Regions from separate parts of the Kribbella lupini genome, predicted to be linked through region 3. Evidence: riboswitches for the same ligand, from Rfam matches in the RefSeq annotation. Region 3 holds a riboswitch; each other region holds the start of a gene.
What was found. Region 3 has a riboswitch for glycine ahead of gcvP (aminomethyl-transferring glycine dehydrogenase). Riboswitches for the same ligand answer to the same signal wherever they lie in the genome.
Positions count from the first base shown of each region.

Region 1: it holds a riboswitch for glycine, as region 3 does, so the genes downstream of both, ABD235_RS35865 (L-serine ammonia-lyase) here and gcvP (aminomethyl-transferring glycine dehydrogenase) in region 3, are expected to answer to the same signal.
Region 2: it holds a riboswitch for glycine, as region 3 does, so the genes downstream of both, gcvT (glycine cleavage system aminomethyltransferase GcvT) here and gcvP (aminomethyl-transferring glycine dehydrogenase) in region 3, are expected to answer to the same signal.

Region 1 is NZ_BAAANC010000004.1:590,384-593,651, reverse strand. Features, by position in the region: gene ABD235_RS35875 (DUF3817 domain-containing protein) at 101-433, shown strand; gene ABD235_RS35870 (hypothetical protein) at 435-1,364, opposite strand; glycine riboswitch at 1,502-1,594, shown strand; gene ABD235_RS35865 (L-serine ammonia-lyase) at 1,673-3,046, shown strand; gene ABD235_RS35860 (alpha/beta fold hydrolase) at 3,008-3,268, opposite strand, start outside.
Region 2 is NZ_BAAANC010000002.1:143,448-146,715, forward strand. Features, by position in the region: gene gcvH (glycine cleavage system protein GcvH) at 1-251, opposite strand, end outside; gene gcvT (glycine cleavage system aminomethyltransferase GcvT) at 261-1,391, opposite strand; glycine riboswitch at 1,437-1,539, opposite strand; glycine riboswitch at 1,540-1,632, opposite strand; gene ABD235_RS13820 (mandelate racemase/muconate lactonizing enzyme family protein) at 1,695-2,744, opposite strand; gene ABD235_RS13825 (carboxymuconolactone decarboxylase family protein) at 2,927-3,268, shown strand, end outside.
Region 3 is NZ_BAAANC010000001.1:1,247,633-1,250,900, forward strand. Features, by position in the region: gene ftsR (transcriptional regulator FtsR) at 1-309, shown strand, start outside; gene ABD235_RS05655 (bifunctional nuclease family protein) at 367-861, shown strand; gene ABD235_RS05660 (MerR family transcriptional regulator) at 1,062-1,679, shown strand; glycine riboswitch at 1,805-1,896, shown strand; gene gcvP (aminomethyl-transferring glycine dehydrogenase) at 1,973-3,268, shown strand, end outside.

The DNA.
Region 1 (3,268 bases), on a different contig from region 3:
TGAGACGATCTTTCGCCGCCCCGACCCTGACCGGCATCCGGTGCGGACCCGGAGGGAACCCGGGAGCGGGTTGGGCGGACTTGTTAGGGTCACTGATCTGATGACCGAGACTGTTGCAGCCGTGGACGCGCCGGCTGGTTCGAAGCACGCGACCTGGTTCCGGGTGGTGGCGATCGCCGAGGCGATCTCCTGGACCGGGCTGCTGATCGGCATGCTGTTCAAGTACGTGCTGTCGGACAACGAGATCGGCGTCCAGATCTTCGGGCCGATCCACGGCGGGATCTTCGTCGCCTACGTGCTGACCGTCGTGGTCGTCCGCACGCCGCTGCGCTGGACCTGGACGACCACGCTGCTCGCGCTGGCGGCAAGCGTTCCCCCGTTGTTCACCTGGTTCTTCGAGCTGTGGGCGGCCCGCACCAACCGCCTCGGCTGATTCACCGGCCGCAGCCGCGGCAGGGTCGGCGCGTCCGGAGGTAGTAGCCGCACGTCGCCGTGAGCAGTCCCGCGCCCCAGAGCACGTAGGCCGGTACGGCGACCCAGAAGAACGCCTCGGGCAGGTCGATGTCCCCGAAGATCGGCTCGTGCCGCAGCACGGCTGCGAACATCTGGAGCAGTCCGACGCCGAAGTACGCCGTGATGCCGGCGCCGAGTCCGCCGCCGGGGAGCAGCAGCATCCAGCGCGGGAAGATCCGGCCGGCGCGGGTGACCAGTAGGAGCGGGAGCAGGAGGCCTGCGAGCAGGAAACCGGTCTCGAAGAGGATCACCGCCGAGCGTGCGTCGTACGGCGTGCTGCCGAAGCCGACGACCGCCTGAGCGGCCAGGCGGATGAGGCAGCCTGCTGCGGCGACGGCTGCTCCGGCGATGGCCCAGTGGGGTGTGGACGTCACCGGTCGACGGCTGCCGCTGCAGCGCAGGCAGGACGGGTCGAGCTGTCGTTGCCTGGCCAGAGCGGTCGCCGCGAGAAGGCCTGCGCCGGTGAGGCCGCCGACCCGGCTGAGTAGACCGAGTGGGTCGAAGGGGATGCCGAGGCCGGGCAGTACGGCGGCGACGACGTCGAGCAGCGCGAAGCCGCACACGGCGACCCAGCCGGCGGCTGCTGCCCAGGTGAGCCCTATGGTCACCCGCGACACCGGCAGCACGACCAGGACCCCGCTCAGCACGCAGAACGCGAGCGAGAGCCAGTAGGAGATCATCAGATCGCTCCCGGGCAACTCCCAGTCCGGTGCATGCCCAGTGGCGAACCAGAACCGCACCAGCCCGTACGCCGCCGCCCACCCGGCTGAGGCGAGAGGCGCCCAGCGCATCCACCGCGGCGTCGTCGCCTCACCCGGTGCGTGGTCGTGCGGATGCGTGCTCGTCGTCATGTCTTCAGCTTGTGGTGGTGGTGCTTCCGAGGGATCCCCCGTGCGGGGGAACGCTCTCCCTCTGTGGAGTGCACCGCCGGATTGACGAGGGCCGCGGGTCCGCCGTACCGTCGCGACCGTCAGCAGCACACGCCGCATGAACCCGTGCGGGAGAGACCCGGGCCCGACCCGGGCGCCGTAGGAGCAACTCTCCCCAAGAATCTCTCAGGCACCCTCACCGCACGGGCGAGGCACCTCTGGAAGGCAGCACGCCTGACAGAGCGGGGAGGCACACCGATCGGTCAACGACGACCGGAAGGAACCTCCAGATGGCGATCAGCGTTTTCGACCTGTTCAGTATCGGGATCGGCCCGTCGAGCTCCCACACCGTGGGCCCGATGCGCGCGGCCCGGACCTTCGCCGTCGGCCTCGCCGCCGACGGCCTGCTCACCCGTACGACGGCTGTCGAGTCGCAGCTGTTCGGCTCGCTCGGCGCGACCGGGCACGGGCACGGCAGCAACAAGGCGGTCATGCTCGGGCTCGAGGGCGAGGACCCCGAGACCGTCGACACCCGCGCGGTCGAGGGCCGTGTCGAGGCGATCCGCGCGGCCAAGATCCTGCGGCTGGCCGGCGAGCACGAGATCCCGTTCGACGAGAACACCCAGCTGGTGATGCACCGCCGCAAGGCGCTGCCGTACCACCCGAACGGGATGACCTTCGTCGCCCGCGACGCCGACGGCGCCGTACTGCGTGAGCGCACCTACTACTCGGTCGGCGGCGGCTTCGTCGTCGACGAGGACGCGGCGGCCGGCGACCGGATCGTGCCCGACCGGACCCCGCTGAAGTACCCGTTCCTGTCCGGCGCCGAGCTGCTCGACCGTTGCCGCGAGTCCGGCCTGCCGATCAGCGAGGTGATGCTCGCCAACGAGCTGGCCTGGCGCACCGAGCCGGAGATCCGCGAGGGCCTGCTGCACATCTGGCAGGTGATGCAGGACTGCGTGGACGAGGGCTGCGAGACCGAGGGCGTCCTGCCCGGCGGTCTGAAGGTCCCGCGGCGGGCGCACGGCCTGCACCAGAAGCTGAGCGGCGACAAGTGGTCGGTCGACCCGCTCAAGGTGATGGACTGGGTGAACCTGTTCGCGCTCGCGGTGAACGAGCAGAACGCCTCCGGCGGCCGGATCGTCACCGCGCCGACGAACGGTGCCGCGGGCATCATTCCCGCCGTCCTGCACTACTACCGCCGGTTCGTCCCGGGCGCGACCGAGGACGGCGTCGTGCGGTTCCTGCTGGCGGCCGGGGCGATCGGCGTGCTCTACAAGGAGAACGCGTCGATCTCCGGCGCCGAGGTCGGCTGCCAGGGTGAGGTCGGTTCGGCCTGCTCGATGGCCGCGGCCGGGCTGTGCGAGGTGCTCGGCGGGACACCGGAGCAGGTCGAGAACGCGGCCGAGATCGCGATGGAGCACAACCTCGGCCTGACCTGCGACCCGGTCGGCGGGCTGGTCCAGATCCCGTGCATCGAGCGGAACGCGATGGCCTCGGTGAAGGCGATCAACGCGGCCCGGATGGCGATGCACGGGGACGGGGTGCACGTGGTCACGCTGGACAAGGTGATCAAGACGATGCGCGAGACCGGCGCCGACATGAAGATCAAGTACAAGGAGACGTCACGAGGCGGCCTGGCCGTCAACGTGATCGAGTGCTGACGGGTCCTGTACGTGGGCGTTGTGGCCCAGGCCCGGCAGCGTGACGACGCGGTCGTGCAGGTCGGCGTACTCGGTGTCGGTGTTCATCGGGTCGAGCTCACCACGCGCCAGGACGACGTCCGCCTGGGCCTCGCGCAGCAGGCGGGGCAGGTTGGGCGCGCCGACGCCGAACGCCTTGTTGTCGAGGGCGAGGCGCCACCGGCCGTCCATCCGCAGCAGGCC
Region 2 (3,268 bases), on a different contig from region 3:
GCGGGGTTCACCTCGGTGATCTCGCCGGACACCGGGGAGTACAGGTCGGAGACGGACTTGGTGGACTCCACCTCACCACAGGTCTCGCCCGCGGTGACGGTGCTGCCGACCTCGGGCAGTTCGACGTAGACGATGTCACCGAGGGCGTCGGTCGCGATCGCGGAGATCCCGACCGCGACCGTCCCGGCCTGCTCGCGGGCGACCCACTCGTGCTCGTCGGAGTACTGCAGTCCAGCCTTGACTGTTGGCATGGTGGGTCCTCACTTCTGGCGCTGGTAGAAGGGCAGAGCGGTCACTTCGAACGGCTCGGGCTTGCCGCGCAGGTCGACGTGCAGTGCGGTCCCCGGCTCGGCGTGCTCGGCGTCGACGTAGGCCAGAGCGACCGGTACGCCGAGCGTGGGGCTGGGCTGGCCGGAGGTGATTTCACCGACCACGACGCCGTCCTTGAGGACCGGGTAGTGGCTGCGCGGCGACCGCCGGCCGGTGCCGGTCAGGCCGACGAGCTTGCGGGCCGAGCCCACTTCCTTGCTATTGGCAAAGACTGTCTTGCGGTGGGCAAGGGCTTCCTTGCCGACGAACTGTTCCTTGCTCAGTGCAACGACTCCGCCGAGACCGGCCGCGAACGGGTCGCCGTCGCGGGAGAGTTCGTTGCCGTACAGCGGCATCCCGGCCTCCAGCCGGAGCGAGTCACGAGCGGCCAGACCGCACGGCGTCAGCTCGCCGTCCACGGCGGCGGCCTCGATGGCGCGCCAGACGTCGGTGGCGTCGTCGTTCGCGACGAAGATCTCGAAGCCGTCCTCGCCGGTGTAGCCGGTCCGCGCGACCAGCAGGTCCAGGTCGGTCACGGTGATCTCGACGGCCGCGTAGTACTTGAGCGTGGTCAGGAGCTCCTGCTGCCCGGCCGGGATCAGCCGGAGCAGGATCGCCTCGGCCTTCGGGCCCTGGACGGCGATCAGCGAGGTCCGTGCCGAGGCGTCGTCGACGGTGACGTCGAATTCCTTCGCCCGCTCGTGCAGCGCGGCGACGACGACCTCGGCGTTCCCGGCGTTCGGGACGACCAGGAACGCGTCCGGCCGGCGGTAGGTGATCAGGTCGTCGATCACGCCACCGTCCTCGGCGCAGATCAGCGAGTACTTCGCCCTGCCGACCGCCATCGCGGAGATCTTGCCGACCAGCGCGTGGTCGAGGAACGCCGCGGCGTCCGGGCCGGTCACCCAGACCTCACCCATGTGGGACAGGTCGAAGAGCCCGGCCGAGCGTCGTACGGCGTGGTGCTCGGCCAGCTCGGAGCGGTACTTGAGCGGCATCTGCCAGCCGCCGAAGTCGGTGAAGCTCGCGCCGAGCCGTTCGTGCTCGGCGCGCAGGGCCGTGTACTTGGGTGAACCCGCCATGAGGAACTCCAGAATCCAGGTGGCACGCGCCACGAGATCGGGGTTCCTCCCCGCTCTGTATGGGACCTGAGAGTTTCCGCGCGCCCGTCGTCCAGGGCCTCGCTTGCACCGTCGGTGAGCCGGACGTCCGGCTGCTTTCCAGAGTTGCCTGACCGCGGCGGTACGGGGGCCTGAGAGATTCCCGGGGAGGATTTGCTCCTACGGCACCTGCACGGCGGCAGGGTTCTCCCGCCGCGGATCAACAGCGTGTTCAGTTGTCGGTCGCACCTTAAGCGGGCTGCGCCCGGGCGCGCAAGGCGGGTCTCAGGCGAGCGTCAGGCCGAAGCCGGGGCGGTCGGGGACGGTCAGGTTGCCGTCTGCCCAGCGGTAGGCGCTCGTGTCGACGCCGTCCGTCGTACCGGGCACGCCCTCGACGGTCGGGACGTTGCCGAGACCCGCGGCCAGCTGTGCGGCGTACAGGGTCTTGAGCGGGAGTCCCCAGGCGTGTGGCGACGCCTGGCAGGCGATCCTGGGCATCACCTCGCGCCAGCTGGTCAGGCCGAACGACACCACGTCCATCAGCAGCACGTCGATGTCACCGTTGGCCGCTATCTCCAACAACGGCTCCAGGTCGGGGTTGGACTCGCCCTCGGCGATCAGCGTCTGCGAGCCCTGCAGGTGCTTCTTGAGCCGCGCGAGGTCGTCCGCGTCGTCCAGGAACGGCTCCTCGACCCAGTACAGGTCGCAGTCGGCGACCGCTTCGAGGTACTCGATGAACCCGTCGCAGTCGTACCCGTCGTTCGCGTCCACCAGAATCCGGTGCTTCGGGTACGCCGCCCGCACGGCCCGCGTCACCTCGATGTCCCGCGCGTCGCCGGCCGCCCGGTCCATCCAGCGGTTCCCGCGTCCGATCTTCAGCTTGAACGCGCGGTACCCGGCCGCGTCGTCGGCCGCACAGTGCGCCAGTACGGCGTCCACGCCGCCCGCGTCGTCGAGGTCGGCGAAGTAGATCGCGCCGTCGTAGATCGGAATCGTCGTGCTCCCGCGCCCGCCGAGCAGCGCGTGCACCGGCAGGTCCAGGATCTGTCCCGCGAGGTCGTGCAGCGCGAAGTCCAGTCCGCGCAGCCCGGGCTCGGTCACTCCCGTCGCCGGATCGATCAACTCCCCGACCGACCGCCCGACCACCTCCTCGGGAACCGGCCCGGCAGCGAGCCCCCAGCCGGTCTTCCCGGTGTCGGTGTGCAGGATTACGACGTCGTCGACGCCACCGTTCCCATGGCTCCCGAGCCGGGCGTTCCGCCCGACGGTCCGCGGATACCGGGACTGGATTGTCGAGTGTTCCACCCGGTGGACGAAGTGGCGGTCCAACGTCATCTGGACTCCTCAGCGTGGGGTTCCCTGCCTAGTCTGCGACGGTCGCGGCCCGCGCAAACCTCGCGGGCCCCGCTCTGGGTACTCATTTCGCCATGGAGACGTGAGTCACACCGCGGCCGTGTCACACCTGGGTGGGTGCGTGTGTCTGAGGGGTAACAGACGAAATCACCTGGAGGATCCTGATGGACGCCCGTATCGACCTTCACAGCAACGCACTGGCCGGTCAGGTCTTGAAGTACGTGAACTCCGCCGGCAAGGCGCTCAGCGGGTCGAGCCTGCCGATGGCGACGCAGGAGCTGGTGAAGCTGCGCGCCAGCCAGATCAACGGCTGCGGCTTCTGCACCGACATGCACTTCAAGGACGCCGTCGCCGCCGGCGAGACCCCGCAGCGGCTCAACCTCGTCGCGGCCTGGCGCGAGGCGACCGTCTTCACCGAGGCCGAGCGCGCCGCCCTCGAACTGGCCGAGGAAGGCACCCGCATCGCCGACGCCGCCGGCGGCGTCCCCGACGAGGTCTGGGCCAAC
Region 3 (3,268 bases):
CGCGAGGAGCTGCGGGTCGCGGCGGGCATCACTGCCGAGCTGCTGGAGCAGCTGGAGAGTCACCAGCTGGTGGTGGCTCGGGGCAACCACTACGACGGCGACGCGATCCTGGTGGCGAAGGCGGCCGCCGAGTTCGGCCGGTACGGCGTGGAGCCGCGCCACCTGCGCCCGTTCCGGACGGCGGCCGACCGCGAGGTCGGGCTGATCGAGCAGGTCGCCGGTCCGCGCCGTGACGACAAGACCCAGGAACTGGCGGCGCTCGCCGTACGGTTGCACGCGGCACTTGTTCGGTCCCGTTTGAGCCGCTGAGGTCACCTGCCGACCCGCACGCCAGCTTGTGTGGTCCGCGCGGAGTAGGCTGAGGGTGTGCGCGAAGTCGACGTAATCGGAGTCCGGGTCGAGATGCCCTCGAGTCAGCCGATCGTGCTGCTCCGGGAGGTCGGCGGTGAGCGGTACCTGCCGATCTGGATCGGTGCGGCCGAGGCTAGCGCGATCGCGTTCGCGCAGCAGGGGATGGAACCACCTCGTCCCCTCACCCACGACATCTTCGCCGAGGTGATCCGTGTTCTGGGTCACACGCTGACCCAGGTCCGGATCGTGAACCTGACCGACGGCGTCTTCGAGGCGATCCTGGTCTTCGACGACAAGACCGAGATCTCGGCCCGTCCGTCGGACTCGATCGCGCTCGCGCTGCGGACCGGTACGCCGGTGTTCTGCGCCGAGGAGATCCTGGCCGAGGCCGGCGTTCCGGTGCCCGAGAGCGAGACCGACGAGGTCGACGAGGTGGAGGAGGAAGAGGAAGTGGAGCGCTTCCGCGAGTTCCTCGACCAGATCTCGCCGGAGGACTTCGACAAGTCCTGACCGTGCGTTACGGCCAGATTTTGGATGTCTCTGGTACAAGGCCGGGTTGGTAACGATTCGGCCCGGAGCCGCGACACGCTTTCGGCTCGGAGCGGTTGTCGTTGACCGGGTCAGGTCGGCGGCTTACCTTGAAGGAGTTGTGAGGAGTTGTAACTCCACGGATGTAGTCCGTTCCAGTCGGTACCCAGGGAGGCTCAGGCGTGACACGCACCGGCGACACTGATCTGACGGCGCAGTCGGCGTCGGAGGCACACGCCGACGCGGCTGCCGCAGCGGGGGTGCAGGGCCTGCTCTTCGACGACGACCTGCGCCCGATGCCGGAGGATGTCGGCTTCCGCGGCCCGACGGCCTGCGCGGCCGCGGGCATCACTTACCGTCAGCTCGACTACTGGGCCCGCACCGGCCTGGTGTCGCCGTCGGTCCGCCCGGCCACCGGCTCGGGCACGCAGCGGCTCTACGGCTTCCGCGACGTTCTCCTGCTCAAGGTGATCAAGCGTCTCCTCGACGCCGGCATCTCGCTGCAGCAGATCCGCACTGCGATCGCCCACCTGAGCAAGCGCGGCATCGACGACCTGACCCAGATCACGCTGATGAGCGACGGCGCCTCGGTCTACATGTGCACCTCGCCGGACGAGGTGATCGACCTGCTGGCCGGCGGCCAGGGCGTCTTCGGCATCGCCCTCGGCGGTGTCTGGCGCGAGGTCGAGGGTTCGCTGTCCGAGCTGCCGACCGAGCGCGCCGACGGCGGCGACGAGGGGTCCGGCCCGCACGCGAACGACGAGCTCGCCGCTCGCCGCCGCGCCCGGATGACCGGCTGACCTCTTCCACCTGTTGCACCGGCGCCCACTCACCCGTCCCGGGTGGGTGGGCGTTGTCGTTGCCCGCCGTACGGTGGCTGGTCCCGGAACCCGGCGGGTCGAACTGGTAGCCTCGGGGGAGCCGTACACAGCACTCGGGAGAGTCTCAGGTTCGCCTGGGCGCCGAAGGGGCAATTCCTCCCCGGAACCTCTCAGGCCCATGGACCGGGTGCCGCAGGCGACTCTGAAGCGCGTCCGCTGCGTGACAGAGGGGGAGGCCACCGGCAGACCTGTCAGCAACGGAGCCTCCAGCCATGACTGAGCAAGACATCCGCCCACAGCTTTCGGCCACTTTCGCCGACCGGCACATCGGTCCGCGGGCCGACGAGGTCGCCCGGATGGTGCAGACCCTCGGGTACGCCGACGTCGACGCGCTCGTCGACGCCGCGGTACCGGCCTCGATCCGCTCGGCCGAGCCGCTGCGGCTGCCCGAGCCGGCCTCCGAGGTCGACGCGCTGACCGAGCTCCGCCAGCTGGCCGCCCGCAACAACGTCGCCACCTCGATGATCGGTCAGGGCTACTACGGCACCTTCACCCCGTCGGTGATCGTCCGCCGCCTGGTCGAGAACCCCGCCTGGTACACCGCCTACACGCCGTACCAGCCGGAGATCTCCCAGGGCCGGCTCGAGGCGCTGCTGAACTTCCAGACCGTCGTGTCGGACCTGACCGGCCTGCCGACCGCGAACGCGTCGCTGCTCGACGAGGGCACCGCTGCGGCCGAGGCGATGACGCTGGCGCACCGGTCGAACCGAAAGTCCAAGAGCAACCGCTTCCTGGTCGACGCCGACTGCTTCGCGCAGACGATCGCCGTCGTCCAGACCCGCGCCGAGGCCCTCGGTCTCGAGGTCGTCGTCGCCGACACCACCGACGGTCTGCCGGAGGGCGACTTCTTCGGCTTCCTGGTCCAGTACCCGGGCTCCGGCGGCGTCGTCCGCGACCTGAAGCCGCTGGTCGCCGCCGCGCACGAGCGCGAGACGCTGGTCGCGGTCGCTTCCGACCTGCTCGCGCTGACGTTGCTCGAGGCACCGGGTGAGGCCGGCGCCGACATCGTCATCGGCTCGTCGCAGCGCTTCGGCGTCCCGCTGTTCTACGGCGGCCCGCACGCCGGCTTCATGTCGGTCCGCGCCGGTCTCGAGCGGTCGTTGCCCGGTCGTCTCGTCGGCGTCTCGGTCGACGCCGACGGCGCCCCGGCGTACCGGCTGGCCCTGCAGACCCGCGAGCAGCACATCCGTCGCGAGAAGGCGACCTCCAACATCTGTACGGCGCAGGTCCTGCTCGCCGTCGTCGCGTCGATGTACGCCGTGTACCACGGTCCGGACGGCCTGAAGGCGATCGCCGAGCGCGTCCACACGAACGCCGAGAGCCTGGCCGCGTCGCTGCGCGCCGGTGGCGTCGAGGTCGTGCACGAGCAGTTCTTCGACACCGTCCTGGCGCGCGTCCCCGGTCGCGCCGCCGACGTCGTCGACACCGCCCGGCAGAACGGCATCTGGCTGCGTCTCGTCGACGCGGACCACGTCGGCATCTCCTGCGACGAGAAGACCGACGCCGCC